3 regions of the Arthrobacter sp. Y3225116 genome follow, and region 1 is predicted to be linked to each of the others. Evidence: predicted binding sites of a transcription regulator. Region 1 holds the regulator's gene; each other region holds the start of a gene.
What was found. Region 1 encodes LexA, which represses DNA repair genes until DNA is damaged. Its sites were predicted from a motif close to TCGAACANNTGTTCGA; they were not measured.
Positions count from the first base shown of each region.

Region 2: a site for LexA is predicted at 3,606-3,621, ahead of uvrA (excinuclease ABC subunit UvrA). Genes of this name have one in related genera too.
Region 3: a site for LexA is predicted at 3,360-3,375, ahead of AC5RV2_RS05615 (HNH endonuclease signature motif containing protein). Genes of this name have one in related genera too.

Region 1 covers NZ_JBNHGL010000074.1:534-10,876, reverse strand. Annotated here, with positions in the region: gene infC (translation initiation factor IF-3) at 1-457, opposite strand, end outside; gene AC5RV2_RS09110 (DUF1844 domain-containing protein) at 797-1,216, shown strand; gene AC5RV2_RS09105 (SseB family protein) at 1,320-2,168, opposite strand; gene priA (bifunctional 1-(5-phosphoribosyl)-5-((5-phosphoribosylamino)methylideneamino)imidazole-4-carboxamide isomerase/phosphoribosylanthranilate isomerase PriA) at 2,178-2,918, opposite strand; gene AC5RV2_RS09095 (hypothetical protein) at 2,967-3,128, opposite strand; gene hisH (imidazole glycerol phosphate synthase subunit HisH) at 3,131-3,772, opposite strand; gene hisB (imidazoleglycerol-phosphate dehydratase HisB) at 3,769-4,386, opposite strand; gene AC5RV2_RS09080 (histidinol-phosphate transaminase) at 4,441-5,550, opposite strand; gene AC5RV2_RS09075 (LysM peptidoglycan-binding domain-containing protein) at 5,624-5,977, opposite strand; gene lexA (transcriptional repressor LexA) at 6,274-7,023, shown strand; gene AC5RV2_RS09065 (ATP-dependent DNA helicase) at 7,140-9,179, opposite strand; gene hflX (GTPase HflX) at 9,172-10,343, opposite strand, start outside.
Region 2 covers NZ_JBNHGL010000036.1:10,361-20,703, forward strand. Annotated here, with positions in the region: gene AC5RV2_RS05915 (hypothetical protein) at 1-131, shown strand, start outside; gene AC5RV2_RS05920 (hypothetical protein) at 421-672, shown strand; gene AC5RV2_RS05925 (hypothetical protein) at 848-1,291, shown strand; gene AC5RV2_RS05930 (DNA topoisomerase IB) at 1,324-2,250, shown strand; gene AC5RV2_RS05935 (MBL fold metallo-hydrolase) at 2,374-3,018, opposite strand; gene AC5RV2_RS05940 (GntR family transcriptional regulator) at 3,128-3,511, shown strand; gene uvrA (excinuclease ABC subunit UvrA) at 3,711-6,557, shown strand; gene AC5RV2_RS05950 (HAD hydrolase-like protein) at 6,635-7,354, shown strand; gene AC5RV2_RS05955 (lysophospholipid acyltransferase family protein) at 7,351-8,016, shown strand; gene uvrC (excinuclease ABC subunit UvrC) at 8,065-10,074, shown strand; gene rapZ (RNase adapter RapZ) at 10,126-10,343, shown strand, end outside.
Region 3 covers NZ_JBNHGL010000033.1:10,602-20,944, forward strand. Annotated here, with positions in the region: gene valS (valine--tRNA ligase) at 1-109, opposite strand, end outside; gene AC5RV2_RS05595 (endonuclease/exonuclease/phosphatase family protein) at 280-1,092, opposite strand; gene AC5RV2_RS05600 (DUF488 domain-containing protein) at 1,463-1,831, shown strand; gene AC5RV2_RS05605 (hypothetical protein) at 2,085-2,396, shown strand; gene AC5RV2_RS05610 (SDR family oxidoreductase) at 2,444-3,187, shown strand; gene AC5RV2_RS05615 (HNH endonuclease signature motif containing protein) at 3,406-5,214, shown strand; gene ileS (isoleucine--tRNA ligase) at 5,690-8,980, shown strand; gene AC5RV2_RS05625 (bifunctional folylpolyglutamate synthase/dihydrofolate synthase) at 8,995-10,343, shown strand, end outside.

The sequences.
Region 1 (10,343 bases):
TCGGGCCGATCACCATCACCATGTTGCGGCCGTCAATGCGCGGAGTCGATTCGATCACGCCGACCTCGGCTACGTCCTCGGCAAACTTCTGCAGAAGGCGGATGCCCATTTCCGGGCGCTGCTGTTCACGGCCGCGGAACTGGATCATGGCCTTGACCTTGTCGCCGGCCGCGAGGAACCTCAGCGCGTGGCCGCGCTTGGTCTCGTAGTCGTGCTTGTCGATCTTCAGGCGGAACCGGATTTCCTTGAGCACAGTGTTCGTCTGGTTCTTGCGCGCCTCGCGGGCCTTGACCGCAGCCTCATACTTGTACTTGCCAAAATCCATAAGCTTGCACACCGGAGGCTTAGCCTGCGGTGCGACCTCAACCAGGTCAAGATCCGATTCCGTGGCCAGGCGCAGGGCATCCTCAATACGGACGATCCCAACCTGTTCGCCGTTCGGTCCGACTAACCGCACCTCGGGAACGCGGATACGATCATTGATTCTTGGCTCGCTAATGTGTGGCTCCTGTCACTAAAATCGGCTGCCGCCTGCAATGAAAGAAGGCCTCCCATTGCAAACGCAATCGAAGGCCTCGAAGTGGCGGCAGGCGGAGACTCCCTGGAGTTCCACCGGCTGGCCCGGGCGCCTCACGCGAGGGTTTCCGGCTACAGCCTGCCGACCTAAACCCGGCAGCTCTGGCTAGCCATACCGACGGGTGGGAGAGGACTCCGCTTGCAGATCGGATCCTGCTCCGCACGTGCTGTGAGGCACATAAGTAACGAGATCCAATTGGTCTGTGACAAGCTTACCAGTATGAGCAGCTCAGATAACAATCCGCAGACCGACGGCCACCGCCACAGCTTCGCACCCGACGCCGGTTCTGCCTCCAGCCAGGAACAGGAAGTCCTGGGCCAGATGCGCGACATCGCCGAAGTACCGGCCGTGGAAGTCATCACTACCGCCGCCGTCCATCTGATGAGCGCCGCCGCCGTTAAGTGCGGCCTGGCCGCCGGAGAAGACGCCGAAGAGCTCAAGGACCTGGACGAAGCCCGCAAGCTGATCACCGCCCTGGCCGGGTTCGTCACCGCTGCCGCGCCGGAAATCGGCAGCCAGCATGCCGGACCGTTGCGCGATGGCCTCCGCTCCCTGCAGCTGGCCTTCCGCGAAGCCTCGGTCATCCAGGACGATCCGGGCAAGGGCCCGGGCGAGAAGTTCACGGGTCCGGTCAACTGACCGGCCCGAACTTCCAGAACTGACAAAGGACGACGCCGGTGCCACGCACCGGCGTCGTCCTTTTGTCTTTGCGCTTCTGGTTGAGGCGGCCGCTACGCGGGATTCAGCGGGTGAACTTCAGCTCCAGCGAATCCACCCGTTCGGCAAACTCCTGCCGGGACTGGAGCCGCTGTTGGATCCGTCCGGCCAAGGCGCCCAACTCCTCGCGCCCCAGCCCGTCCTGCACCTGCAGGACCAGGCGCAGCTCCGGGCCGTGGCCGCCGCCGGCCACCACGGCTCCATCTGCCGCCCGGACCGCGATCCCGGTCCCGGGCTCCACGAACGAGGCCATGACCGCCTCCTCGCCGCCCGTGGCCTCGGCCACCCACTCCAACAGCGCCGGATCGCGGTAGGAGGGCACCCACTCGTGCTGTTTGGCCAACGCCCACACTGCCGGCCGCCGGACCACGAACGTCAGGGCGGCGCCCGGATCCATAACCATCAGTTCGGCGTCTTCGGACACGGCCGCCAGGGCCGCCCGCGGCGCCTCCACGGCGACCGGCCGGGCCTGGGGATGCCAGGCTTCCAGGGCGGCCGTGTTGCTGAACACCGGCAGCGCCCGGCGCCCATCCGGCGCCTGCAACGTCACCACGGCCATGTCGGCCTGTTTATCTGCTGTCAGGCCGTGGCTGCCCTCGGCTTCTTCTCCCAGCGTCGCCACGATGGGCACGAAAACGCGGGCGTTGGCCAGGGCAGCCACTACTTCCGCTTCGCCGCCGGTTCCGGCAGCAAGCCATTGCAGCGCAGCCTCGTAGCCGGGATCCGCGCTGCCGTCATCGTGGTCGAACTGGTGAAGCGGATTTCCTTCACCGCTCAGGTCCCGGCCGGCCCAGCTTTGGCCGGCCGAGTCCCCCGCCCCGCCGGCTCCCGCCAGCGCAGCGGCAATATGGGCGGGCAGCTGCTTCTTGCCCATGCTGGTCTCTCAGCGCCGGCCGGCGACATCGAGGGCTTCGGGCAGCGTGAACTTGCCCGCGTACAGTGCCTTGCCCACAATCGCTCCCTCGACTCCCGCCGGAACCAGGTCGCGCAGTGTCCGCAGGTCATCCAGGCTGGAGATTCCGCCCGATGCAACCACCGGCTTGTCGGTCCGCTCGCACATCTGCCGGAGCAGATCCACGTTGGGTCCGCGCAGCGTCCCGTCCTTGGTGACGTCGGTGACCACGTACCTCGCGCAGCCGGCGTCTTCGAGGCGGGCCAGCACCTCCCAGAGGTCGCCGCCATCCTGCGTCCAGCCGCGGGCCGCGAGCGTGGTGCCCCGGACATCGAGGCCGACGGCGATGGCGTCACCGTGCCGGGCAATGGCGCGTGCCGTCCACTCCGGATTCTCCAGGGCGGCGGTGCCTAGATTGACACGTGCGGCCCCGAACTCAAGCGCCCGCTCCAATGAGGCGTCGTCGCGGATGCCGCCCGACAGCTCCACCTTGATCTTCAGTTCGTCGGAGACGCGGCGCAGCACTTCCGTATTGTTGCCCCGGCCGAACGCCGCGTCGAGGTCCACCAGGTGCACCCATTCCGCCCCGTCGTTCTGCCACGCCAGCGCAGCGTCCAGCGGATCCCCGTACCCGGTCTCGCTGCCGGCTTCGCCTTGGACCAGCCGGACGGCCTGGCCGTCGGCAACGTCGACTGCGGGCAAAAGTTCAAGGATGGTGGTTTCGTTCGTCATGGTTCTTCCGCTTTCTGCGCGCCGTCAGCGGGCGCGGGATGGGTGTGGTTACTCGGCCGGGCCGAGGGTGAGCAAGTAGGCAGCCAGCAGCGACAGGCCGGCCAGGATCCAGAAGACGATCACCAACCACTTGGGCAGCCGCTGCTGCCGGAACGAGATGGCGCCGCCGGCCAGCAGCCCGGCCAGGCCCATCAGGAGGATGCTGCCCATGACTACCTCAGCGTCTTCAGCCAGTTGCGCAGCAGCTCCGCGCCGGCGTCTCCGGACTTTTCCGGATGGAACTGGGTAGCACTCAGCGGACCGTTTTCAACGGCCGCTATGAACGGGGCGCCGTGCGTGGACCAGGTCACCAGCGGGGGTGTCATCGCGGGTTGGGTGACATCGAAGTTCCAGTGCTGCACGCCGTAGGAGTGTACAAAGTAGAAGCGCTCGTCTTCGATCCCGGCAAACAGCCGGCTGCCCTCCGCGGCGTCCACGGTGTTCCACCCCATGTGGGGCACGACCTCAGCGGGCAGCGCTTCCACGGTTCCCGGCCATTCCCCGATGCCCTGCGACCGCACGCCATGTTCCACGCCTTCTTCGAACATGACCTGCAGGCCGACGCAGATGCCCAGCACGGGCCTGCCGCCGGCCACCCGCCGCCCAATCCAGCGAAGCGCGTCCACGGACTTGAGCCCCTTCATGACCGTTGCGAAGGCCCCGACGCCGGGAACCAGCAGGCCGTCGGCGTCGAGGACGTCGTCGGAGGCATGGCTCAGCGTGACGTCGGCACCCACATGCTCCAGCGCCCGGACTGCCGAGCGGACGTTCCCGGAGCCGTAGTCCAGTACGGTGACCTTGGGCGCAGCCGTCACAGGGCTCCCTTCGTCGAGGGAATGCCCTCGACACGTGGATCGGCTTCGACGGCGGCGCGAAGCGCCCGGGCGAAGGCCTTGAACTGGGCCTCGACGATGTGGTGGGGGTCCCTGCCGCCCAGCACGCGCATGTGCAGGCAGATCTGGGCGTGCAGCGTGATCGACTCGAAGACGTGGCGGGTCAGCGATCCGGTGAAGTGTCCGCCGATCAGGTGGTACTCCTGGCCTGCCGGTTCCCCCGTGTGCACCAGGTAGGGCCTGCCGGAGATGTCCACGACGGCGTGGGCCAGCGCCTCGTCCAGGGGCACCGTGGCTTCCCCGAAACGGCGGATCCCGGCTTTGCTCCCCAGCGCTTCCTTCAGGGCGTCGCCGATGGTGATGGCGACATCTTCGACGGTGTGGTGCGCGTCGATGTGCGTGTCCCCGCTGGCCTTCACCGTCAGGTCGACGAGCGAGTGCTTCGCCAGGGCGGTCAGCATGTGGTCGTAGAACGGCACGGTGGTGCTGATCTCGGAACGGCCGGTGCCGTCGAGATCCAGTTCAACCAGCACGGACGACTCGCTGGTGATGCGTTCGAGGCGTGCGGTACGTCCGGTGGTGGTTTCCACGGTCATGGGAGTCCTTTGACGAATTGGTCGACCGGCACGAGCCGGTTCGCTCTTACTAGTTTAGGAGACGGGGCTCGCCACGAGGGCCTTGACGCCGTCGAGGAAGGCTGTGGTCTCGGCCTCAGTGCCGGCGGTTACCCTCAGATGGCCCGGGATCCCGACATCGCGGATCAGCACGCCGGCTTCCAGCAGCCCCTGCCACACCGAGCGGGGATCCTCCAGCCCACCGAAAAACACGAAGTTAGAGTCGGACGGCGCCGGGTCAAGGCCCAGTCCGGCCAGCCCGTCGACAATGCGGTCCCGCTGCGCCTTGATGTCTTCGACGTTGGCCAGCAGCGCATCAGCATGTTCCAACGCGGCCAGGGCCGTTGCCTGGGTGACCGCGGAGAGGTGATAGGGCAAGCGGACCAGGCGCAGCGCATCGGTAATCTGCGGTGCGGCGGCGAGGTACCCGACCCTGGCGCCTGCCAGCGCGAAGGCCTTGCTCATGGTCCGGGAAACAATGAGTCGCTCCCGCCCCGGCAACAGCGTCAGCGCGCTCGGCGTTCCTTCGTGGGCGAACTCGGCGTAGGCCTCGTCCACGATCACGATGGCCTTGGAGGCCTCCCCCGCCTCATACGCCGCCTCCACGACCTCAAGGCCCAGGGCGGTGCCCGTCGGGTTGTTCGGGGAGCAAAGAACGACCACATTTGCCGCGGAGTCGGCCACGGCAGCGGCGGCAGCGTCCGGGGACAGTGTGAAGTCCGCCCCCCGCGGAACAGCCACATAATCCGTGTCCGTTCCGCTGGCCAGCAGCGGGTACATGGAATAGGTGGGCGGGAAGCTCAGCAGGGTGCGGCCGGGGCCGCCGAAGGCCTGGAGGATTTGCTGCAGGACTTCGTTCGATCCGTTGGCGGCCCAGATGTTCTCTGCGGTGAGGCCGTGCCCCAAGTAGCGGGCCAGCGCCGTCCTCAGCTTCGTGAACTCGCGATCCGGATACCGGTTTAGGCCCGCGGCCGCCTCACTGACGGCCGAGACGATGGCCTGACGGACAGCATCGGGCAGGCCATGGGTGTTCTCGTTGACGTTCAGGAGGACGGGAACCTCCAACTGGGGCGCACCATAGGGCTCCAAGCCCCGGAGATTTTCCCGCAACGGCAGGCGGTTCAGGCGTTCTAACTGCTCACTCACCGGTCCAGTTTAAGCTTCGGCCCGCCCGGGGCAGGAATCGGGCGGGCCGAAGCAGCTCATATTACGGCTGGTCTCAGCGCGCCGACGAGACCAGCAGTTGCTGTCCGGCGTGGACGATGTCCCCCTGCAGGCCGTTCAATTGCGCGATCTCGAAAATGACATCGTGAGGGTTGCGGTCCGGGGCGGACTGCACTGCTATGTCCCACAGTGTCTGGCCGCTGCCCACCGTGACAGTTGCCGCCGGCCCCGGTCCCAGCCCCCCGGCGGCGGCCATTGCCGGGGCCGTGAAGAAACCGATCAGGGTCAGGGCTGCGGCCGCGGCGAGCATCAGCGGCAGGCCGATCAGCAACAAACGGCCCCGGCGGGTCAGCCGCAGGCCTGTGCTGGTACGAACGCCGGCGGGCTGCGGTGCGAGCTGGGCGGACATGGTGCCACCTTTCCGATATTCGATCTATTTCGGCTGGTTTCGATCGTTTTGCGACCACATTCGAACGTATCTTCGAATTCGTCTCTTACAGTTTTAGCACTGGTGATCGAACATTGTCGAGACTCAGTCGAACAAATGTTTGAAATTCGCTACCGCCTCGCCTAGCGTTGTAAGCGTCGAACGGCAGTAAGAGCAGTGCATCAGCCGCCACCGACAAAACAGTTGAGACAACAGCCCATGTGCGGTTCCGCTACGGCGCCGGCGCAGGGACCACTACGGGGAGACCGGGGCCGGACATGTCGGAAGAGACCACCACCACTGCCGGAGCGAAGCGACGCGGCCGGCCCGTCAAAGTGGGACGCAGCCTGACGCCGCGGCAGAAGAAGATCCTGGAAACGATCCAGCGCTCCGTCATGTCCCACGGATACCCTCCGTCCATGCGCGAGATCGGTGACACCGTCGGTCTGGCAAGCCTGTCCAGCGTCACGCACCAGTTGGCCCAGCTCGAGAAGATGGGCTACATCAGGCGCGACCCCAAGCGTCCCCGTGCCATGGAAATCCTGACCCCGCTGACACTCGAGCACGGGGGTGTGGAAATCGTCGGAGTCGAGGAACCGCAACAGCTGCGCAGCTCCAGCGGCGTCGCAGTATCCGAGCTGACCACGTCATCCGACACGGCGATGGTGCCGCTGGTGGGACGGATCGCAGCGGGCGGGCCGATCCTCGCGGACCAGGCGGTCGAGGACGTCATGCCCCTGCCGCGGCAACTGGTGGGACACGGCGAGTTGTTCATGCTCAGGGTCTCGGGCGATTCCATGATCGATGCGGCCATCTGTGACGGCGACTGGGTCGTGGTGCGCCAGCAGCACACGGCCGAGAACGGCGACATCGTGGCGGCGCTGCTCGACGACGAAGCAACGGTCAAGACCTTCCGGCAGCGCGACGGCCACACGTGGCTGCTGCCGCAGAATACCCAGTACGAACCCATTCTGGGCGACCACGCAACCATCATGGGCAAGGTTGTCTCGGTGATGCGGGCCCTCTGACGCGCCCGCGTCTCCCGGTCCCCCGCTGCCGCCACCCCGGGATCCCTGCGCGCACGGGCGGTCCCCGGCCGGGTTGGCCCCGCTCGCTCCGGAATGGGCGTGCCCCCACAGCACGTTCAGGCTGCGGCCGAAGCCAGCCTTTCCAAGATCTGGCGGGCCGTGGCGCCGTCCTTGGTACTCCAGAAGGGCGGCAGGGCGCTGCGGAGGAAGCTCCCGTAGCGCGCTGTCGCCAGCCGGGAGTCCAACACGGCCACCACTCCACGGTCGTTTGACGCGCGGATCAGCCTGCCGGCTCCCTGGGCCAGCCGCACGGCCGCGTGGGTCGCCGAGACGGTCATGAAACCGTTTCCCCCGGACTGCGCCACGGACCGGGTGCGGGCAGTCGTGAGCGGGTCATCCGGCCGGGGGAACGGAATCCGGTCGATGACCACGAGCCGGCACGCGGAACCGGGAACGTCGACGCCCTGCCAGAGCGTCATCGTGCCGAACAGGCAGGTGTCGGGCTCTTCGGCGAATTGGCGGACCAGCGCACCCATCGACGATTCGCCCTGGCACAGGATGGTCAGGTCGGTGCGCCCGCGCATTTCGGCCGCGGCTTCTTCTGCCGCACGCCGCGAGGAGAACAGGCCCAGGGCGCCGCCGCGCGAGGCCAGCAGCAGCTCCTCGAGTTCATCGAGCTGTTCCGGGCTGGTGCCCCGGCCCGGCTTCGGTAGATGCGACGCCACGTAGAGCACGCCCTGCCTGGGGTAATCGAAGGGGCTGCCCACGTCCACGCTGGAATAGGCGGGCGCGCCGGCTCCGAGCAGTCCGAGCGACCCGGCGACGGCGTCGAAGGTTCCCCCGACCGACAACGTCGCCGATGTCAGCACAACGGTATGTTCGTCGAACAGGCCCTCACGCAGCCGGGACGCCACCGAGAGCGGTGCTATGTTCAGCGTTGCCGGCTGGTCGTCATTGGCGGCGTAGTCGCCGGTCTCGCCATAGGTACTGGGACGGGTCGCCCAGATGACCTCCCGGGAGTCCGGTGCGGACAGCAACCGTTCAGCCAGCTCCAGCACGGCCGAGAGCCGTGAGCGCGCCATCTGCCGTCCGCCGTCCGCTGCCCCCGCACCTTCGGGCTTCGAGTCGGAGAGCGCCGCGCGGGCCGCTTCCCGTACCTGCGCGAGCACCAGCTCATGCTCCTCGCGGAGGCCGGCCGCCAACAAGCCGGTCGGCACAGACTGCAGGACGTCCTCCAGGGCGTCGGCGGCGGAGTTCAAAGGCTCCACGCTGATCCCCGTGTGTTTGCGCGCCGTCGAGGCGGCGGTACGCACCATGGCGGCCGAGAGTTGCCCCGCGACGGCGCTGGTGACGCGGTCCTGCAGCTCATGGGCCTCGTCGATGACCACGACGTCATAGTCCGGGAGTACCGCGACGCCCTCGAAGGCGTTGATGGCCAGCATGGCGTGGTTCGTGATCACGATGTCAGCCTCTGTCGCGCGGCCCCGGGCCAGTTCGCTGAAGCACTCGGCGGCAAGGGGGCACTTCTGGGCGCCCAGGCATTCCATCGAGCCGACGGAGACCTGCCGCCAGGCCCGGTCGCTGACACCGGGCACCAGTTCATCCCGGTCCCCGGTTTCGGTCTCCTGTGCCCACTCGCGCAGGCGCACTACTTCCTTGCCCAGCGCGCCCGAGGGGCCGGAAGCGGACCCTGCGCCGGCCGGAGCAGGATGCGGAACCGCGTCCTCGCCGAGGCTGAACAGTGCCGCCGGCGCGTCCTCGTCCGGAAAGCCGCCCGCGAGCTTGTGCAGGCAGAGGTAATTGTTCCTGCCCTTGAGCAAAGCGACGTCCAGCGGCCTGGGAAGCTCGTCGGCGACGGCCTCCAACAGCCGGGGCAGATCCCGCTTGACGATCTGCGATTGCAGCGCCAACGTTGCGGTGGAGACGATGGCCGGCTTCTCCCCCTCCAGCGCCTGGACCATGAGCGGCACCAGGTAGGCCAGCGACTTGCCGGTGCCGGTGCCCGCCTGCACCAGCAGGTGTTGCCGGCGCTCGAAGGCCTCGGCTACTTTCGCCGCCATTTCGTGCTGGCCGGCACGGTGCTGCCCGCCCATCTCCTGAACGGCGACATCAAGCAGCCGCAACGCCTCCCCGGCGGGAACCTGGAGGTCAGTCATGCCGGAGGAACTGTTCCAGCTCCGATGCCAGGCCCTCGCGCACCATCACGTCGAGCCGCGTGCCGTCCCCGCCATGCTCCATGGAGAGGATCTCGGCGTCTTCGTTGTGCAGGCGGCTAATCACTTCGCCACGGTCGTAAGGCACCAGCAGCTGCAGCTTCACACTGGGCCGCGGGATCGTCTCGCTGACGAGCCGAAGCAGCTCATCGATGCCCTGCCCGGTCCGCGCCGAGACCACGACGTGCCGCGGTTCGCGCTGGCGCAGTCGCTCGACCACGAAGGGATCGGCGGCATCGGCCTTGTTCAAGACGACGATTTCCGGAATGTGCCGTGCTTCGATTTCGGTCAGCACCTCGCGCACTGCGGCGATCTGGCCCTCCGGGTCAGGATGCGAGACGTCGACGACGTGCAGGATGACGTCGGCGTCGGCAACTTCCTCCAGGGTGGAGCGGAAGGCTTCCACCAGCTGCGTCGGCAACGACCGGACGAACCCTACCGTGTCGGCGAGCGTGTAACCGATGCCGTCCGGTGTTTCCGCCCGGCGGACGGTCGGATCCAGGGTGGCGAAGAGCGCGTTCTCGACCAGCACACCCGCATCCGTCAGGCGGTTGAGCAGCGACGACTTGCCGGCATTCGTGTAGCCGGCGATTGCCACCGACGGCACGGCATTGCGGCGGCGGTTGGCGCGCTTGGTGTCCCGTGCGGGCTTCATGGCGGTGATCTCCCGGCGCAACTTCGCCATCCGGGTGCGGATGCGCCGGCGGTCCAGCTCGATCTTCGTCTCACCGGGCCCGCGGGAACCGATGCCTCCGCCTGCCGCCCCCACGCGGCCGCCGGCCTGCCGGGACATGGACTCGCCCCAGCCTCGGAGCCTGGGCAGCAGATACTCAAGCTGGGCCAGCTCTACCTGGGCCTTGCCTTCGCGGCTCTTGGCATGCTGCGCGAAAATGTCCAGGATGAGCGCGGTGCGGTCAATGACCTTGACCTTCACGATGTCTTCCAAACCGCGGCGCTGCGACGGCGACAACTCGCCGTCGACAATGACCGTGTCGGCGCCGGTGGACATCACAATGTCGCGCAGTTCCTGGGCCTTGCCGGAGCCCAGGAAAGTCCCCGGATCCGGCTTTAACCGGCGCTGGACAATACCGTCCAGCACCTCGGAAC
Region 2 (10,343 bases), on a different contig from region 1:
CGGTGCTGAAGCAATCGGCTGCCGAGGGCGATCGCGGCGTGCTGGTGCGCTTCCTCCCCAATGAAGTGCAAGCCATGGCGACCGAGGAGGTCCCGTTCGGAACCATCCGGGAAGAACGCTACGACGAATAATCATCCTGCCGCGCCGGCGGACGGGTGCCCGGGATGCCAACGCCATCCCGGGCTGCCGCCTGTCAAGACCCAGGCGTAAAATTAATCGTGCCGGCGCGATAATAAAGTCATTCGTTGCCGGAGGGGGGAAGCGCTTGTAAGCTCGCAGCAGTTGGGGCCGAATCGGCTCCCGGGCTATCTGGAGGCTGCGCATGGACAGGTCCGATGCCGGTCGGTATGCAGGGGGTTTCGTTGGGTTGGGGCGGAACTGATGCGGCACCGCCATCTGTCACCCGCCGACGAATTTCCCATGGATCTGGCTCCCCTCGGCGACCCCGAACTGCTGGCGCTGTACGGGAGGGCCATGCGCCAGCTCGAGCGGGAAAGCATCCAGTTCGGCGCGGCCGATCCCGAGACCGAGTTCCGCCTGGAGGAGCTGCGCGTTGAACTGGACCGGCGCGACAGCAGGGACGCGCTGCAGGCCAGCAAGCGGCGGGTCCGCGGCCTGTACGGCAAATCAGGGGGCGAACCGCCGGACTCGCTGTACGACGGCACCAGCTAGGTTTGCCCGGGGCGACTCCCTTGCCGGCTGATCCAAGCGGCCCGTGCCGCGGGCGGCCGTACACCCTTCCGGGGATGCCGCCGCGGCGCTTATGCTGCTCTTCCAACCCCAGTATGATGGGTTACAAACAGTATGCTTATCAATAATGGGATGCAGATTGGAAGGGCAGACGATCATGATTGCCAATGACAGTTCAAGTGCCCATGCCGGCCAGGACAAGGACCGGGAACCGGGAAGCGCGTTGCCCGACCCCTCGTGCACCGCCTGCAGCACCGACGAGTACCTGGTCTTCGACGCCGTAACGCTGCTGCCGCCGCAGGCCGGGGCCCCCGCACTGCCGCGATGGGACGTCAGCTACTGGTGCAGCCGCTGCGACGGCTATTACGGGCACGAAACCTTCAAGGTACCGGCCACGGAATCCGAGAGCGTGGGAATCGATTTCGGCGCCGAGGGCTACATGCACTGCGGGGAGCCGATGCAGCCGGTGGAACGCATCGACCACTCCATCGTTGATCCCGTGGATGCCGGCTCCCCGGAAACCGGGCCGCTCCCGACCGTGCGGGTCAACGTTGAAATCCTTCGCTGCAGCTGCGGATTCAAGATGGAGGTGCCCATCTGAGGCTAAGGCGCAGCAACGTCCGTGCACCCGGCATCACCCGCCGGCGCCACGGGGCGGGGTTCTCCTACCGCAACCCGGACGGTTCGAGGCCTGCCGGGGACGAGCTCCGAAGGATCAAGGCGTTGGCGGTCCCGCCCGCGTGGTCGGAGGTGTGGATTTGCCCGGCGCCCAATGGGCATATCCAGGCCGCGGGAACCGACGACGCCGGGCGGCGGCAATACATCTACCATGCCCGTTGGCGGGAACTGAGGGATCGGGAAAAGTTTGACCGTTCCCTGGCGTTTGGAGCCACCCTGACCACCGCGCGCCGCAAGGTGACAAGGCTGCTGAGGTCCGGCGAACGTACCCGCCAGGTGGCCTGTGCCGTTGCCTTCCGCCTGCTGGACAGCGCGTCGTTGCGGATCGGCTCGGAAGTCTACGCCGAAGACAACGGTTCCTACGGGGTGACGACGTTGTTGGTTCGCCACGTGCAGGTGCGGGAAGATACCGTCCGGCTGCATTTTCCCGGAAAGAGCGGGCTGCAGTGGGACGTGGAACTGAAGGATCCGGACATCGCAGTTCAGCTGGCGGCGGTGCGGACCCTGAAGGCCGACGATCCGGCCATCGGCTACCGCAACGGCACCGGAGACTGGTCCGGGCTCTCCGCGTCGGAGTTGAACGAGTTTATCCACGAACTCTGCGGGCCCGAGTTCAGTGCCAAGGATTTCCGGACGTGGCAGGGAACGGTAACGGCCGCCGTGGCACTGGCCGGCTACAACGGCAAGCCGAATCTCACCGGCCGGCGCAAGGCAGTGGTCGCAGCCATGCATGCCGTCTCGGAGCGGCTGGGCAATACGCCCGCCGTCGCCCGCAAGTCGTACGTGGATCCGCGGCTCGTGGACCGCTTCATGGCGGGACAAGTCCCGGACGCCGCAACATATTCCGCGGCGGAACGCAGCCTGCCGTCCTTCCTGGCCTGACAGGGGCAGCCTGCCATCCTTCCTCGGGTGACAAGGGAGCGAAAGCAGCCCGCGGCGCTAGAATTAGAGAGCCCCGGCAGGCGGGATTCCCCCCAACGTCCACGTCTGTCGGGGTTGATGCGCCTACCAGCCGCGCGATTTCCACTCGTCCAGATGGGGCCGCTCTGCCCCGAGGGTGGTCCCGGCGCCATGGCCCGGATGGACCACCGTGTCGTCGGGCAGGTAGTTGAACACCCGTTCGGCCACATCGTTGAAGAGGGTGGCAAACCGCTCCGGGTCCTGCTGCGTGTTGCCCAGCCCGCCCGGAAATAAGGAATCTCCGGTGAACAGGTGCGGGGGACCCTCCGGTGCGCGGTAGAGCAGCGCCACGGAACCCGGCGTGTGCCCGCGCAGCTTGATGGCTTCCAACGAGAATCCGTCGAACCGGCCGACGTCCTGATGCTCGAGGGCAACATCGGTGCGCACCTCGATCTGCGGAATGTCCTCCACGCCGGCCGCCGTTTTGGCGCCGGTAGCGGCCACCGCCTCCGGCAGGGCCCGGACATGGTCCCAGTGGCTGTGCGTGGTCACGATCAGGGCAACCTCGGCCGGCCGCCCGGCATCCGCGGCGCCCTCGCGCAGCAGTTGCCGGATGGCCGGAAAGTCGTCGGCGGCATCAATCAGCACCTGGGTGCCGGAAGCCTTGGCCGTCAGCAGATAGACGTTGTTGTCCATCTCGGAAACGGAAACGCTGCGGATTGTGACTGCAGGATCTTCGTGAAGCAACATGCTTCCCAGCCTACCGACAGTCGACCCGGACGGCTCAGGATGTCATTCTGGTTGTAGCAGCGGACAGGCAGCGCGGTGCTGCGGACACGACGAGGAGCGGGCGCAGGCGATGGAAGCGAGTGAGTTTGACTGGCGGATGAACCGCGACAGCGCCGTGCCGCTCTTCGAGCAGCTGAGGCTGCGGATCATTGAAGCGGCCGACGCCGGCGAACTCCCGGTGGGTACGAAGCTGCCGCCCGTCAGGCGGTTGGCCGATCATCTCGGTGTGGTCCCGAACACCGTGGCACGCGCCTACCGGGAGCTTGAAACTGCCGGGCGGGTGGAAACCCACGGCCGGGCCGGTACCGTGGTCAGCGCCGGAGCCGGCAAGGCCCGCCAACAACTGGGCGATGCAGCCGAGGCGTTCGCCCGTGCCGTTCACGGTCAAGGGATCGGCGGCAAGGAAGCACTCGCCGCCGCCAAGGCCGCGTTGGAGCGCCACGGCATCAAGTAGGCGAAGCGGTGGGCTGGCGGCAGCCAGCGGAGGCCGCAATTGCGGACGTCTGCTGTCCGCAGGGGCTGTCCGCCGTGACCGATGTAATACAAGTTCGAACGAATTTTCGATTAGAGTAGATACCGTGCTAAAAGCAAGCGAAACGTCCGTCCCGGCGACCGATTCCGAGTCTGCCACCCCCGTTTCCCGCTCCGCGGACATGTCCCGACTGGTCGTCAAGGGCGCCCGCGAGCATAATCTGCAGAACGTCAGCGTGGACCTGCCCCGCGACGCCATGATCGTCTTCACGGGACTGTCCGGCTCGGGCAAGTCGTCGTTGGCCTTCGATACGATCTTCGCCGAGGGCCAGCGCCGGTACGTGGAATCGCTCTCTTCCTATGCGCGGATGTTCTTGGGGCAGGTGGACAAGCCCGATGTGGACTTCATCGAGGGCCTGTCGCCGGCGGTGTCGATCGATCAGAAGTCGACCAGCCGCAACCCGCGCTCCACCGTGGGAACAATCACCGAGATCTACGATTACCTGCGCCTGCTGTGGGCCCGCGTCGGCCGCCCCTTTTGCCCGCAGTGCGGTGAACCGGTGGAGAAGCAGACCCCGCAGCAGATCGTGGACCAGTTGCAAGAGCTTCCCGAAGGGACCCGGTTCCAGCTCCTGGCCCCGGTAGTGCGCGGGCGCAAGGGCGAGTTCGTCGACCTGTTCAAGGAACTGAGCACCAAGGGCTTTTCCCGCGCCAAGGTGGACGGCAAGCTGGTGCAGCTAAGCGAACCGCCGAAGCTGGGGAAGCAGTACAAGCACACCATTGAGGTAGTGGTGGACCGGTTGGTGGCCAAAGAAGGCATCCACCAGCGCCTGACCGACTCGGTGGAAACCGCCCTGGCCCTCGCGGAGGGCCGGGTGCTGGCCGATTTCGTCGACCTTGCCGAGGACGAGCCGGGCCGCACGCGTGCCTTCTCCGAGCACCTGGCCTGCCCGAACGAACACCCTCTCGCCATCGACGAGATCGAGCCGCGCTCGTTCTCGTTCAACAATCCGTTCGGCGCCTGTCCGGCCTGTACCGGTATCGGCAGCAAGCTTGAAGTCGACGTGGACCTGGTGGTCCCGGATCCCGACCGGAGCCTGTCCGAGGGCGCCATTGCTCCGTGGTCCTTGGGCAAAGCCACCCAGGAGTACTGGACGCGGTTGCTCGAAGGGCTCTCGCATGAGCTGGGGTTCTCCATGGACGAGCCGTGGAAGAACCTGCCGAAGAAGGTCCGGGAGGCCGTACTGCACGGCAAGGACTTCAAGGTCGTGGTGCAGTACCGCAACCGCTTCGGCCGGGAACGGAAATACAGCACCGGGTTCGAAGGCGCGTTCCAGTACATCCACCGAAAGCATGAGGAAACCGAGTCCGAGTGGGCGAGGGACCGTTACAAGGAGTACATGCGCGAGGTCCCGTGCCCGGAATGCAACGGCGCGCGGCTGAACCCCGCGTCCCTGTCTGTGCTGATCAACGGCAAGTCCATCGCGGATGTGTCTGCCCTGCCGCTGCGCGAGGCAAGTTCGTTCCTCGCCGGCCTGGAACTCTCGGCCCGCGAAACCCAGATCGCCCACCAGGTACTCATCGAGATCCAGGCGCGGCTGCGGTTCCTCTTAGACGTGGGCCTGGAATACCTGAACCTGGAGCGCGCCGCCGGCACGTTGTCGGGCGGGGAGGCCCAGCGCATCCGGCTGGCAACGCAGATCGGCTCCGGCCTGGTCGGCGTGCTCTACGTGCTGGACGAGCCCTCCATCGGCCTGCACCAGCGGGACAACCGCCGGTTGATCGAGACCCTCACACGGCTGCGCGACCTCGGCAACACCCTGATTGTGGTGGAACACGACGAGGACACCATCGCCGAGGCCGACTGGATAGTGGACATCGGACCGGGCGCCGGGGAGCACGGCGGCGAAGTGGTCCACTCCGGCTCGCTGCAGGAGCTGTTGGACAACACGCGTTCCATCACCGGTGACTACCTGTCCGGCCGGCGCCGGATCGAACTGCCGGCCAAGCGCCGGAAGATGGACAAGAAGCGCCAGATCAAGGTGGTGGGCGCCCGGGAAAACAATCTCCGCGGCATCGATGCCTCGTTCCCGCTGGGAATCTTCACCGCGGTCACCGGCGTCAGCGGCTCCGGGAAGTCGACCCTGGTCAACGACATCCTCTACAAGGTGCTGGCGAACAAGCTCAACGGAGCCAAGCATGTTGCCGGCCGGCACACCAGGGTGGAAGGCGTGGACCAGCTGGACAAGGTCATCCACGTGGACCAGAGCCCGATCGGCCGCACGCCCCGGTCCAACCCGGCCACCTACACCGGAGTCTTCGACAACATCCGCAAGCTGTTCGCCGAGACCAACGAGGCGAAGCTCCGGGGCTACCTGCCCGGCCGGTTCTCGTTCAACGTCAAGGGCGGGCGCTGCGAGGCCTGCTCCGGCGACGGCACGCTGAAGATCGAGATGAATTTCCTGCCGGACGTCTACGTTCCGTGCGAGGTCTGCCACGGCGCACGGTACAACCGCGAGACGCTGGAAGTCCACTACAAGGGCAAGACAATCGCCGAAGTCCTGGACATGCCGATCGAGGAAGCAGCGGAATTCTTTGCCGCGTTCACCCCGATCGCGCGCCACTTGCGGACCCTGGTGGACGTCGGGCTGGGGTACGTCCGGCTCGGACAGCCCGCCACCACGCTGTCGGGCGGGGAAGCCCAGCGCGTCAAGCTCGCCAGCGAACTGCAGCGCCGCTCGAACGGGCGGAGCATCTACGTGCTGGACGAGCCGACCACCGGCCTGCACTTTGAGGACATCCGCAAGCTGCTGCAGGTGCTGCAGGGGCTGGTGGACAAGGGCAACACGGTGATCACCATCGAGCACAACCTTGACGTGATCAAGAACGCCGACTGGGTTGTGGACATGGGGCCCGAGGGCGGTTCCGGCGGCGGCCAGATCATCGCCACCGGCACTCCCGAGCAGGTGGCGGCAGTCGAGGGAAGCCACACCGGCCGCTTCCTGGCGGAGGCGCTCGGCCACCAGTGAGCCTGCCGGACGGAATAAGGTATTCCCCAGCAGGAATGGATTCCGGCGGATCCGCGGATCTGTGGGAAAATGCCCGGGTGACTCAATTGCCTGCGCTGGTACTTTTCGACCTCGACGGAACCCTGGTTGACCCCGCAGGTGCCATCACCACCGGAATAGCCGGCGCCCTCGCGGCGGCCGGCCTGCCGGTCCCGCCGCAGGAAGAACTCGGATCCTTGGTCGGGCCGCCGCTGGGTGAATCCCTCCGCGGCGCCGGAGTGCCGGAGCACCGGCTCGGCGAGGTGATCGCGTTGTACAGGGCGGGCTACCGCCGGTCCGGGATGGCGGCAAGCCGCGTGTACCCGGGCATCACCGGCCTGCTGGAGCGGCTCCTCTCCACCGGCGCGGTCCTCGCCGTCGCCACGCAGAAGCCGACCGGGCTGGCGCGGGAGCTGCTGCGACTCCAGGGCCTGGAGCAGTACTTCGCGGGGATTTACGGAGCCGAGGGCGACGATCCCGCCCCGGCGGAACCCGGGCTGGGCAAGGTCCCGATCCTGCAGGCCGCGCTCGATGCTTTCAGCGACTCCTGCGGCCCGGTGGTCATGGTGGGCGACCGGCTCTACGACGCCGCCGCAGCTCTCCGCCTCGGCATCCCCGCCGTCGGGGTCGGCTGGGGCTTCGCCGCCCCCGGGGAACTGGAAGCCGCCGGCGCGGCCGTCGTCGTGGATACCGCCGAAGAACTCGAGGCCGCTATTGGGCGGCTGACCGCCGCCGAGCCCGAGGGCGCCCTGGCCGGCCGCCGGGGACCGGCCGCATGAGGACGTTCGAAGCGACACGCGCCTCGTTCCGGGCCGGGCTGCGGCTCAGCTGCCGGCCGACGATTGAAGGCATCGCGAACTTTCCCGCGACCGGCCCGGTGATTGTGGCACCGAACCACCTGTCCTTCCTCGACAGCGTCATCATCCAGGCGATGATGCCGCGCAAGGTGGCCTTCTTCGCCAAAGCCGAATACTTCACCACCCGCGGTCCCAAGGGCGCTGCGATGCGGTGGTTTTTCCACAGCGTCGGCTCGATACCGGTGGAGCGGGGCGAACAGGCCGCCAGCGTGGCCGCGCTGCAGAGCGCCCTGGACGTGCTGGAACGCAACGAGGCTTTCGGGATCTATCCTGAAGGAACACGGTCCCGTGACGGCAAGCTCTACCGGGGCCGCACGGGCGTGGGGTGGCTGGCCCTCACGACCGGGGCGCCGGTGCTGCCGGTAGGGCTGATCGGCACCGAACAGCTGCAGCCCGCCGGGAGGATGATGATCCGGCCGAGCCACTTCACGGTCCGGATCGGCAAGCCGCTGTACTTCAAGCGGACCGGGCCGGAGCACTCGCTGCCGGCGCGCCGGTCGGCCACCGACCAGATCATGGACGCGATCGCCGACCTGACCGGCCAGGAACGCTCGAACAGCTACAACAAGACGCCGTCGGCTTGACCGGCCGGACGGCACCCAGGGCCCAGGCGAGGAAGGGAGTGACCGGCCATGGCTAATCCTGCTTCCTACCGTCCGCGGACGGGGGAGATCCCGACCAATCCCGGCGTCTACCGTTTCCGGGACGAGCACCGGCGCGTGATCTACGTCGGCAAGGCGAAGAACCTGCGGTCCCGGCTCAACAGCTACTTCGCCAGCCCCAAGAACCTGCCGCCCAAGACCCATGCGATGGTGCATACGGCGGCTTCGGTGGAGTGGACCATCGTGGGCAGCGAACTGGAGGCCATCCAGCTCGAGTACACGTGGATCAAAGAGTTCACACCGCGCTTCAACATCATGTTCCGGGACGACAAGTCCTATCCCTACCTGGCCGTGACCATGGCGGAGAAGTTCCCGCGCGTGCAGGTGATGCGCGGCGAGCGGCGCAAGGGCGTCAAGTACTTCGGTCCGTACTACCCGGCCAAAGCGATCCGCGAGACCGTGGACACCCTGCTGCGGGTTTTCCCGGTCCGCACCTGCAGCACCGGCGTCTTCAACCGCGCCCAGCGCACCGGCCGGCCGTGCCTGCTGGGCTACATCGACAAGTGCTCGGCGCCCTGCGTGGGGCGGATCTCGCCCGAGGACCACAAGGCCCTGGCCGCCGAGTTTTGCGCGTTCATGGGCGGGGAAGCCGACCGGTTTATCCGCGCCCTCGAAAAGAAGATGGCCGCGGCGGTGGCCGAACTCGACTACGAGACGGCGGCGCGTCACCGGGACGACATCGCCGCGCTGCGCCGCGTCTTCGAACGCAACGCCGTGGTGCTCAGTGAAGACACCGACGCCGACGTGTTCGCCCTGGCCCAAGACGAACTGGAGGCGGCCGTCCAAGTGTTCCACGTCCGCGGCGGCAGGATCCGCGGCCAGCGCGGCTGGGTGGTGGAAAAGGTCGAGGACCAGAGCGACGCCGACCTGGCCGAACACCTGTTGCAGCAGGTTTACGGGGACGCCGACGGGCCGGACCGGATCCCGCGCCAGGTCATGCTGCCGCAGGAACCGGAGAACGCCGCCGAACTGCAAGCCTGGCTCAGCGCGCTCCGCGGCAGCAGGGTGCAGATCCATGTGCCGAAACGAGGCGACAAGGCCGCCCTGCTGGCCACCGTGAGGGAGAACGCCGAGCAGGCCCTGGCCCTGCACAAGAGCCGGCGCGCCGGCGACATCACCACGCGCTCGGCCGGCCTCCAGCAGCTGCAGGAGGCCCTGGAGCTGCCCGTGGCGCTGCTGCGGATCGAGTGCTACGACATCTCCCACGTGCAGGGCACCAACGTGGTGGCCTCCATGGTGGTGGTGGAAGACGGGCTGCCCAAGAAGTCCGACTACCGCCGCTTCGCGATCACCGGCGAGGCCGCCCGGGACGATACCTCGGCGATGTATGACGTGATCAGCCGGCGCTTCCGGAACTACCTGGCGGAACAGGGCCACCAGGGCATCCCGGCGGCAGCCGATGCAGGCGAAACCCCTGCCGGGGACGGCGCGGACACCGCCGTCGTGCTGGAAGAGACCCTGACGCCGGCGCCCAAAACCAAGTTCGCCTACCCACCCAACCTGGTGGTGGTGGACGGCGGGCCGCCCCAGGTGGCCGCCGCTTCCCGCGCGCTGTCGGACCTGGGCATTACCGACGTGTTCGTGGTCGGCCTGGCGAAGCGGCTGGAGGAAGTATGGCTGCCCGACGACGATTTCCCCGTGATCCTGCCGCGCTCGTCCGAGGGCCTGTTCCTGCTGCAGCGGATCCGCGACGAGGCCCACCGCTTCGCGATTGCCTACCACCGGCAGAAGCGCGGCAAGGCGATGACGGTCTCGGTGCTGGACGGCATCCAGGGCCTCGGGCCGGCGAAACGCAAGGCACTGCTGAAACATTTCGGCTCGGCGAAGAAACTCAAGGCGGCCAGCGCCGAAGAGCTGCAGCAGGTGCCGGGCATCGGCCCGGCGCTGGCAACTTCCTTAAAGCGCCAGCTGGCTGCCGGTGCCGCGGAGGAGCCCGCGCCGGCGGTAAATATGGCGACCGGCGAAATCATCGAATCTTAGTTAGGCTAGAGCTGGAATCGAGGAGTGGGGGTCGGGATGGATGGAATGACGATGACGGTGGACGAGGACTTGACGCCGGAAAAGCCGGTGGAATCCGAGCTCCTGGTGGTCACCGGCATGTCCGGGGCCGGCCGGACCACGGCGGCGCATGCCCTCGAAGACCACGGCTGGTACGTGGTGGACAACCTGCCGCCGCAGATGCTGGGCACGCTGGCCGAACTGGTTTCGCGGATGCCCCAGTCACTGCCCAAGCTTGCCGTGGTCGTGGA
Region 3 (10,343 bases), on a different contig from region 1:
CCTCCTCGCGCCAGCGCCGGGTCAGGGCATCCTCAAGGCCTTCGAGGGCGGGCTTGTCGGGAACGTTAACGGTAACGGGCGTGTCTGTGCCCGGGGTATGTTCAGCCATGCTGGCCATTCTTTCATGCCGGGCACGGAATGAAGATTCTGCACGACGGCTGCGCAGCACCTGGTTGGGTTTGACCTGCGATGGTCGGTCTTAACCTGCAAATATCCAAGTTTTCCCCGCAATTGAACGTCAGGGGGCGGGGTGGAACACGGCTGGCCAGGGCGGACGCGCTAGAACCACATCGGCAGCAACCGGGCCGGCGCAGCGCTGCGTGCTGGTTCCGGCCCTCGCACGCTTAAGTCAGCAACGACCGGCCGGTGATCGGAAGACTCCGTATCGATGACTCTGGCCCCTAGCACCTGAATACGGCCGCTACCGAAGATGTAATCGATACGTCGGGTAGGCCGCTCGGCCGGAAAGCTAAAGCCCTGACCTCGCCCCCTCTCGGCGAAGGCGTCCGAGAAATTGGCAGTGACTAGCCGCATTTCGGGTGTTCTAGGAACGGCGTTGAAGTCACCTGCCAGCACGGCGGGCCTGTGTGATGCACCCACAATCGCCACGACTTGCTTTATCTGCTGCCTGCGCTGCTCGGCGCGCCGGTGCTCTAAATGCGTGTTGTAGAAACTCAGTTGGACCCCACCGAGGTCGACGACTGTTTCAAGCAGTCCGCGCTGTTCCGACGGATCCTTCTCGTACCGGATATTGCGGAGCATGTGATTGCGCGAACTGACGATCCTGTGCTTGCTGAGTACGGCGGTGCCGTACTGACTGCGCTTTGTCTGCCCATCGCGCGGCGGCCTATCCACATTGGCACCGTATACGTAGTACATGCCCAGACAACGTGCCAGCCAAGCCGCTTGGTCTACGAAATCGCTGCGGGACGACTTATGCCGGTCCACTTCCTGCAGGCCGATAACATCGGCCCCGCTGGCCTGGATGTCGCGGGCGATGGCTGCCAAATTCAATTCGTCCTCGTCATCCGCGCCGTGGTGGATATTGAACGACATGACCCGGATGTGTGCCCGAATGACCGCCATCTGCATGCCGGAAACAGCGCTGCGGACCGGGTGGAGAAAAGACGCCGGTGTTGCCGTAACCGGGGCGCTAGTCGACGGCGCAGCTATTCCCGATGAGGGAGGGGAGTCGATGTTGTCCGCCAAGGGCATCGGTCCCGGCACCAAAAGAGCCACCATCAACGCAGCCACCGCTGCCACTGCATGATTGCGTGTGCCCATATTGCCACCCGCTGTCCCCAATTCCCGCGCGACTGGAGCTACTTGTAGAAGCTCGGTCGAGTCCGCGCAGGTTCCAGAAGTTTGGACCTACAGGAATATCCGTGTCAACGGCCCTGCTACCCTCTCGCCTCGGCGCCCGGACCTACCCGCCGCAGCGGATCATGCATAGGATGCGCCCATGGCGAACGTTCAGATCAAGCGCGTCTACGAACTCGCAGACGATGGCGACGGCTACCGGGTGCTGGTGGACCGGATCTGGCCGCGGGGCATCAAGAAGGACGGCGCCGGGGTGGACCTCTGGCTGAAGGAGGCGGGAACCTCGGCCGAGCTGCGCAAGGAGTTCAGCCACCGACCGGAGAAATTCGACGCCTTTGCCGTGGCATACCGGCAGGAACTAAACGGTTCAAAGGCGCTGGAGCGGCTGGTGGAGCTCGCGCGCGAGCAGCCTAAGCTCTGCCTGCTGTACGGGGCCAAGGACAAGGAGCACAACCAGGCCGTGGTGCTGCGCGGGATGATTTTGGAGCACCTCGGTGTGCCATCCGGCTGACGTTCCGCGGAACACCCGGGGCTCAAGGAACAGCCGGGGCATAAGAGGCCAAGGCGGGGGCGACGGCGGGGCGCCTCCGGTCAGCAGGCACCGTGCCGGGGGCCTCGCCGTGCTCGCGCTGTCGGCTGCTGCTGCACTGGCCGCTTCGGTGTCGGGATGCGGCCCTAACACGGGGCTTGGGGCGGCCCCACCGTGTCTCCCGCCGGAATATTCAGTCAGTCCGATAGAAGCCCGGCCGGGAGAGACCGTGACCGTGGCGGCTGCAGACGCCGACTGCAATCCCCGCTACGGCAGCAATGCGCAGATCGAGGTGACAGTAGTGGACGCGGCGGGAGCGGAAATCGTCAACGCCACCGCCCCTATGAACGACGGCGGCGGCTTCAGGTACGCGTTCGTCATCCCGGAACGGGCGGCCGCCGGCGAGGCAGGCGTGACGGCCATGCCCCGCAACATCGACTGGTGTGATGACACCGGCCGGAACAACAGGGTCGCCACGGTTGCCGGCGACCGACTGGAAAGGGCGGCCTGCGCGCTCCCCCTTAAACCGCTCACCATCGGGCGGTGAAGGTCACCTCCGAACCACTTTCCTGGTCGGCCGCTACGCTGTGATTCATGACCAGACGCGCAATAGTCACCGGAGCAAGTTCGGGTATCGGGGCAGCTACCGTTCGGGCGCTGCGGGGAAGCGGCTGGGACGTGGTGGCAGTTGCCCGCCGCGCCGAGCGGCTGGCCGCCCTCGCCCGGGAGACCGGCGCCGTCGCCATGCCCGCGGACGTCACCGACCAAGCTTCAGTGGACCGGCTCGCAGCTGCGGTCTTGTCCGACGGCGGGATTGACGCGCTGGTCAACATCGCCGGGGGAGCCTTCGGCGTGGACACCATCGGGGAGGGAAAGCCGGCCGATTGGCAGAAGATGTACGAGGTTAACGTCCTCGGCTCCCTGCGCATGATCCAGGCCTTTCTTCCTGCTTTGCGCGATAACGGCGAAGGATCGGTAGTGCTGCTGACGTCAACGGCCGGACTGGTGGCCTACGAAGGCGGCGGAGGCTACGTAGCAGCCAAGTTCGCCCAGCACTCGATGGCGAATACCCTGCGCCTGGAAGAAGCGGAACACAACGTGCGCGTGATCGACATTCTTCCCGGCCTGGTGCAGACGGAGGAATTCTCATTAAACCGGCTAGGCGGTGACCGGCAGGCGGCCGAGAACGTCTACGCCGGCATGGAAAAACCGCTGCTGGCCGAGGACGTAGCCGACGTCGTGGCGTACTCGCTCAACCTGCCGCATCACGTCAACCTCGACCAGATCGTCATGCGTCCCGTGGCCCAGGCCGCGGCGCACAAATTGATCCGGAAGTAGCAACCGCCAAAGACCGGGATTCCCCTCTGGACCGTGGACGCTTGAAATATGCACGATAGTTTCTCGCGCGTGCTCCAAAGGCGCCCGCATTTTCCAGAAGAGGCCGCTTGTCCTGGAAACAGGCCGACTCTCCCTCCACAGGCGTGCGGTGGCGGGTAGTTTTGCACTTACGTCGAAGCTTTGTTCTACCCCGGATGCACGGTCCGTAGCGTTGAAGTATGGCAGCGGATCCGTCGGACGAGGCACAGGAGCCGGAGGAACAAACCGGCACTCCTGCCCTGCCCGAGGGAGGCCCTGCCCTGCCCGCTCCCGCCGGCCCTTCGGCACCCGATACCGCCGGCCCAGCAGAATCGGCGAGCACGGAGCTTGCTGCTGATGACACCGTGTCTGAGGGCGGGAAATGGCCGGAACCTGCAGGACCCCTGCCTGATCCATCACTGCCTGCCCGTGAGTTGTGGGCGGAGGAGTGGCAGGAGCTGGGTCCGGCGGAACTGGCCGGTCTGCTCGCCGGGACGGACCCGGGAAACTTGGATGACTGGTCAGCCTTGGAGTACCTCAAAGCGGTTCGAAAGCATGAAGCGTGGACCCAGTCGCGGCGGTTGCGGGCCCTGCACCGCATGGCGGCGCTCCGCCCGGCCACCGGCGCAGAAACCGGAGCACCGGACGGAATTTCCCGCCATGCCGCCGCCGAACTCGCACCCATCCTTGCCGTGCGTCGCGAGCGGGCGGCTGCCGAACTGTCCGACGCGCAGCAGATCGGCAGGTACCTGCCCGCCACCCTCGCTGCCCTGGACGCCGGTGAGATCGATTTGTCGCGGGCAGTGGCGATTGCCCGCAAGGGCATGGACCTGACGCCGGCCGATCTGGCCGACTATGAGGCGAAGGTTGTTCCCGGCGCCGGGACCATCACGCTGGAATCCGTCCAGGCCCGGGCCCGCACCGCCCGCGACCGGCTGCACCCCGAACCCCTCGAGGAACGGCACCGGGCCGCGATGGAACGCCGCACCGTCCACTACCAGCCCCAGGATGACGGGATGGCCGAACTCTACATCCGCACCAGCGCGGACAAAGCCCTGCTCGCCTACAACCTGATGCAGGCCCACGCCCGGAAACTCCAAACCGTTGACGAAACCCGCACCCTGGGCCAGCTCCGCGCCGACGTCTTCACCGAAATGCTCCTGCGCTACCCCGGCCACGCCTACCAGCCCACGGCCGCAGTACAAGGAAGCGACACCGCCGCCTCGACGGCCATGGAAAACTCCGCGGACGCAGCTGCCGCGACGTCACGGCAGGGGCCCTGTGCCTGCGGTTCCGGGAACGTGACCGCCTCCGTCGCCGTGACCGCGCCCCTGGACACCCTGCTCCGGCTCGCCGAAGAACCCGGCGACCTCACCGGCTACGGACCCATCCCGCCCGACATGACCCGCGACCTTGCCGCGCTGGCCAAGTCCTGGTTGATCGTGCTCACCGACGACTATGGCAAGGCAGCCGCCGTCGCCAAAGACTTGCGCCACCCGCCCGAATGGCTCAAACGCCTCGTCCGGCTACGCGACCGCCGCTGCCGCGACTTCGGTTGCACCGTCCCGGCGGACCAGTGCGAGATCGACCATACGATCGCATGGGAAGACGGCGGCAAAACAGTCCTGGAAAATCTCAGCGCCAGGTGCAAGCCCGGGCACAAAACCAAACACCACGGTGGCGGAACCGTCAGACAGGATCCCGACGGGACCCTGCACTTCACCACCCGCTCCGGCCATACCCACAGCACCACCCCCGACGAAGATTGGTCTCTGACCTTCCCAACAGCATCCGGATGCGGTGACACTGCCGCGGACGGACATGCAACCGCCGCCGCGGAGGGACAGGAAGCCGCGGGCGCGGACGCGATGGAAGCCGGGGGAGAGAACAGACCTGAGAACAGAGAAGAAGGCACCGGCGCGAACGGGAAGGAAGTCGGGGAAGAGAGGAGACATGAGAACGGGCAGGAACAGGGTCCCCCGGACGACTCCCCGCCACCACCCTTCTGAGGGCGTCACAGCAGCACCCGCCCGGGCCAGACTTACAGGCCTGAAGTTGGCGCTGATCCGAAACTTGACGTCGCTTCACCACCGCGCTGCATAGGGGCGCAAAGACGCGTCGGCCAACCACGGGACGAACACAACGTCCGCCAACAAAGCCGGGTTTTCGCCCGCGTTTCGACAGCCGCGCCGCCGTGGCCGTAAACTTGAGTCATCAGCGCTGACCCGGCCATCACCGGTGAGCTTCCGGAAGAACAGCCCAGGCCAACATCCCGGGCCCAGTAGAACCGGACGGGTATGCCCGTCACAGCAGCGAATGAGTGGCTGTCCCTTTGCACCGGTTCCGGCGCATCAGGCCAGCAAGTGAGGTGGTACCGCGGGTTCCGCCCCGGCAGCACGGTGAGGCTTTCCAGCCGCACCGGAGGAACCGGAGCAGGGCACGTCCTCGCAGAAGTACCCACACTTGCCGAGCTGTCTTTTCAGGATGACGAACATGCCACAGATCTATCCCAAGGCTTCCACCGCCGGCGCTGCCGCTGCCGAGAGCTCGCCTAAGTTCCCCGAGATCGAGGAGCTGGTGCTCAAATACTGGCAGCAGGACGGAACGTTCCAGGCCTCCGTCGATGCCCGCGATGCCGGCAGCGACGGCAGCAACGAGTTCGTCTTCTACGACGGCCCGCCCTTCGCCAACGGCCTGCCGCACTACGGCCACCTCCTCACCGGGTACGTGAAGGACCTGGTGGCCCGTTACCAGACCCAGCGCGGCCACAAGGTGGAGCGCCGCTTCGGTTGGGACACGCATGGGCTGCCGGCCGAGCTGGAAGCCATGAAGCAGCTGGGCATGACGGACAAGCAGCAGATCCTGTCCATGGGCATCGACAAGTTCAACGACGCCTGCCGCACCTCCGTGATGAAGTATGCCGACGAATGGCAGAACTACGTCACCCGCCAGGCCCGCTGGGTGGATTTCGAGAACGACTACAAGACGCTCAACGTCGAGTACATGGAGTCGGTCCTCTGGGCCTTCAAGCAGCTGCACGAAAAGGGTCTGACCTACCAGGGCTTCCGCGTGCTGCCGTACTGCTGGCGGGACGAGACGCCGCTGTCCAACCACGAGCTGCGGATGGACGACGACGTCTACAAGATGCGCCAGGACCAGACGGTCACGGTCACCTTCCCGATCCGGCCAGCGGGCTCGGAGAACCCGTTGGCCGCGGAGCTTGCCGGCGTCAACGCACTCGCCTGGACCACCACGCCGTGGACGCTGCCCACCAACGCGGCCCTCGCCGTCGGGCCGGAGATCAGCTACGCGGTGCTGCCGGCTGGCCCCCACGGGACGCAGGCCGTGGGGGAGAAGTTCCTGGTGGCCGAGGACCTGCTCGGCTCCTATGCCAAGGACCTGGGGTACGACGACGCCACTGCCGCCACCGAAGCGGTCACCGCCACCTACGCCGGCGCCCAGCTGGCCGGGCTGCGCTACGAGCCGCTCTGGGACCACTACGCGGACGCCGCGAAGTGGGGCACCGGCAACGCATGGCAGATCGTCGTGGCCGACTACGTGACCACCACCGACGGCACGGGCCTGGTTCACCAGGCGCCGGCGTTCGGCGAAGACGACCAGAAGGTCTGCGAAGACAACGGCATCCCCGTGATCGTCTCCGTGGACGAGGGCGCCAAGTTCCTGCCCTACTTCGCCGAGGGCCCGCTGGCCGAGATCGCCGGCGTGCAGGTGTTCGAGGCGAACAAGCCGATCACCCGGGTGCTGAAGGCCGACGGCCGGCTGGTCCGCCAGGCCAGCTACGAGCACAGCTACCCGCATTGCTGGCGCTGCCGCACGCCGCTGATCTACCGCGCCATCTCTTCCTGGTACGTGGAGGTCACCAAGTTCAAGGACCGGATGGTCGAGCTGAACCAGCAGATCAACTGGATCCCGGAAAACGTCAAGGACGGCCAGTTCGGCAAGTGGCTGGAGAACGCCCGCGACTGGTCCATCAGCCGCAACCGCTTCTGGGGTTCGCCCATCCCGGTGTGGGAATCGGACAACCCGGACTACCCGCGCCGCGAGGTGTACGGCTCGCTGGCCGAGCTGGAGGAAGCGTTCGGCACCCTGCCGCGCAATCACGACGGCGAGGTCGACCTGCACCGCCCGTACATCGATGAGCTGGTCCGGCCCAACCCGGACGACCCGACCGGCCAATCCATGATGCGCCGCGTGGAGGACGTGCTGGACGTCTGGTTCGACTCCGGTTCGATGCCCTACGCCCAGGTGCACTACCCGATGGAGAACAAGGACTGGTTCGACAGCCACAACCCGGCCGACTTCATCGTGGAGTACATCGGCCAGACCCGTGGCTGGTTCTACACCATGCACGTGCTCGCGACCGCGCTGTTCGACCGCCCGGCGTTCCGCAACGTGATCAGCCACGGCATCGTGTTGGGTTCCGACGGGCAGAAGATGTCCAAGAGCCTGCGTAATTACCCGGATGTGTCCGAGGTCCTGGACCGCGACGGCTCCGACGCCATGCGATGGTTCCTGATGGCCTCGCCGATCCTGCGCGGCGGCAACCTGATCGTCACCGAGCAAGGCATCCGCGACGGGGTCCGCCAGGTGATGCTGCCGCTGTGGAACGTGTGGCACTTCTTCAAGCTCTACACCAACTCCGCGAACAAGGGGGCAGGCCATGAGTCCGTCTCCGTCCTCGGCGACACCGACCGGATCAAGGGCATGGAGTCCCTGGACCAGTTCATCCTGGCCAACACCGGGGACCTGGTCCGCGACATGACGGCCGCGCTCGATGCCTATGACGTCTCCGGCGCCTGCGACGCGCTGCGCGAGTACCTGGACACCCTGACCAACTGGTATGTCCGCCGTTCCCGCCAGCGGTTCTTCGACGAGGACCGCGACGCGTTCGACGTGCTCTACACCGCGCTGGAGGCAGTTTGCCGCGTGGCCGCCCCGCTGCTGCCGCTGGTCACCGAGGAGATCTGGCGCGGGCTGACCGGCGGGCGTTCGGTCCACTTGACCGACCTGCCCGACGCCGGCGAGTTCCCGCAGTTGGCCGAACTCGTGGAACTGATGGACACCACCCGGCAGATCTGCTCGTCCGGCTCGAGCCTGCGCAAGGCGGCGAACCTGCGGGTGCGGCTGCCGCTGGCCTCGCTGACCGTGGTCGTGCCGGGCGCCGAGCGGCTCTCCGGCCAGTACGCCCTGATGATCCAGGACGAACTGAACATCAAGTCCGTCCGGCTGATCGACGCCGCGGACGCCGCCCCGGAAGAGTTCGGCATCTCGCAGAAGCTGGTGGTCAACGCCCGCGCGGCCGGCCCGCGGCTGGGCAAGAACGTGCAGCAGGCCATCAAGGCCGCCAAGTCCGGTGACTGGTCGGTGGACGACGCCGGTGCCGTCACCGCCGGGGGACTGCTGCTCGAGCCGTCGGAGTACTCCTTGGAAACCGTCGTGTCCGGGGACGCCGCGGCCGGGGCTGCGGTCACCATGCTGCCCGGCGGCGGGTTCCTGGTGCTGGATACCGCCGTGACCGCCGAACTGGAGGCCGAGGGCGTGGCCCGCGACTACGTGCGCAGCATCCAGCAGGCGCGCAAGGATGCCGGGCTGGTGGTCAGCGACCGCATCCGCACCACGGTGACGGCGGACCAGTCCGTGCTGGACGCGCTGACCCTGCACCAGGGGCTGGTCTCGCAGGAAACCCTCACCGTGGACCTCGTCCTGGTGGCCGGGGACGGCGACGCCGTGTCCGTGGAAAAAGCCGGATCCTGAAGGGGCACCAAACCATGAGTGATGAATTCGGCGTCGAGAGCGTCTACGCGGAACTGCTGGGCCGCGCCCCGGAAAACAAGATGGAACCGCGCATGGAACCGCTGTTCCGGGCGATGGACATCCTGGGTGAACCGAACAAGGCCTTCGCCAGCATCCACCTGACCGGCACGAACGGCAAGACGTCCACGGCCCGGATCATCGAGGCCGGGCTGCGGGCGCACGGACTGCGGACCGGCCGCTACACCAGCCCGCACCTGTCCAAGGTGACCGAACGGATCAGCATCGACGGCGAGCCGGTTGCGGACGAGACGTTCGTGCGGGTCTGGGACGAAATCCGGCCGTACCTGGAAATCGTCGACCAGGAACTGAACGCCGAGGGCGCGCCCCGGCTGACCTACTTCGAGTGCGTGACCATCCTGGCCATCGCCATCTTCGCCGACGAGCCGGTGGAGGTGGCAGTGATCGAGGTTGGCCTGGGCGGCATCACCGACGCCACCAACGTGGTGGACGGCCAGGTCTCGGTGATCACCCCGATCTCGCTGGACCACACCGATTTGCTCGGCGACACCACCGAGGACATTGCGCGGGAGAAGGCCGGCATCATCAAGCGCGGCGGCTACCTGGTCAGCGCGGCCCAGCCACTGGACGCAGCCCAGGTGCTGCTGGAACAGGCGCGGGACCTTCAGGTGCCCTTCCGCTTCGAAGGCGTCGAGTTCGGCGTCGAGTCCCGCAAGGTCGCCGTCGGCGGCCAGCAGCTGACGATCAACGGGCTGGCAGGCCGCTACCAGGACCTGCTGCTGCCCCTGCACGGTGCGCACCAGGCCCAGAACGCGGCGGTCGCCGTGGCCGCGCTGGAAGCGTTCCTTGGCGGCGGCGAAAAGGAACTGAACGTGGAAGTCCTGCGTGAGGCGTTCCTCGAGGTGACCTCGCCCGGCCGGCTGGAAGTGGTCCGCACCGCGCCGACGATCATCGTGGATGCCGCCCACAACCCCGACGGGATGAAGGCCAGCGCGCAGGCCATCCTGGAGGCATTCAACTTCACGAAGCTCATCCCGGTGGTCGGAGTCCTGCAGGAAAAGGACGCCGTCGGCCTGCTGACACAGCTGCGCGAGCAGCTCAGCGACCTCACCAACGAAATCTGCGTCACCGAGTCAAACTCGCCGCGGGCCATTCCCGCCGAGCAGCTGGCCGAGGATGCCATGGCCGCCGGTTTCCCGGAGGACGCCGTGCATATCGCGCCCCGGCTCGACGACGCCATCGAATGGGCTGTGGGCCGGGCCGAAGCCGACAACGACCTCGCCGGCGGCGTGCTGATCACCGGGTCCATCACCCTGGTCGCCGACGCCCGCATCCTGCTAGGAAA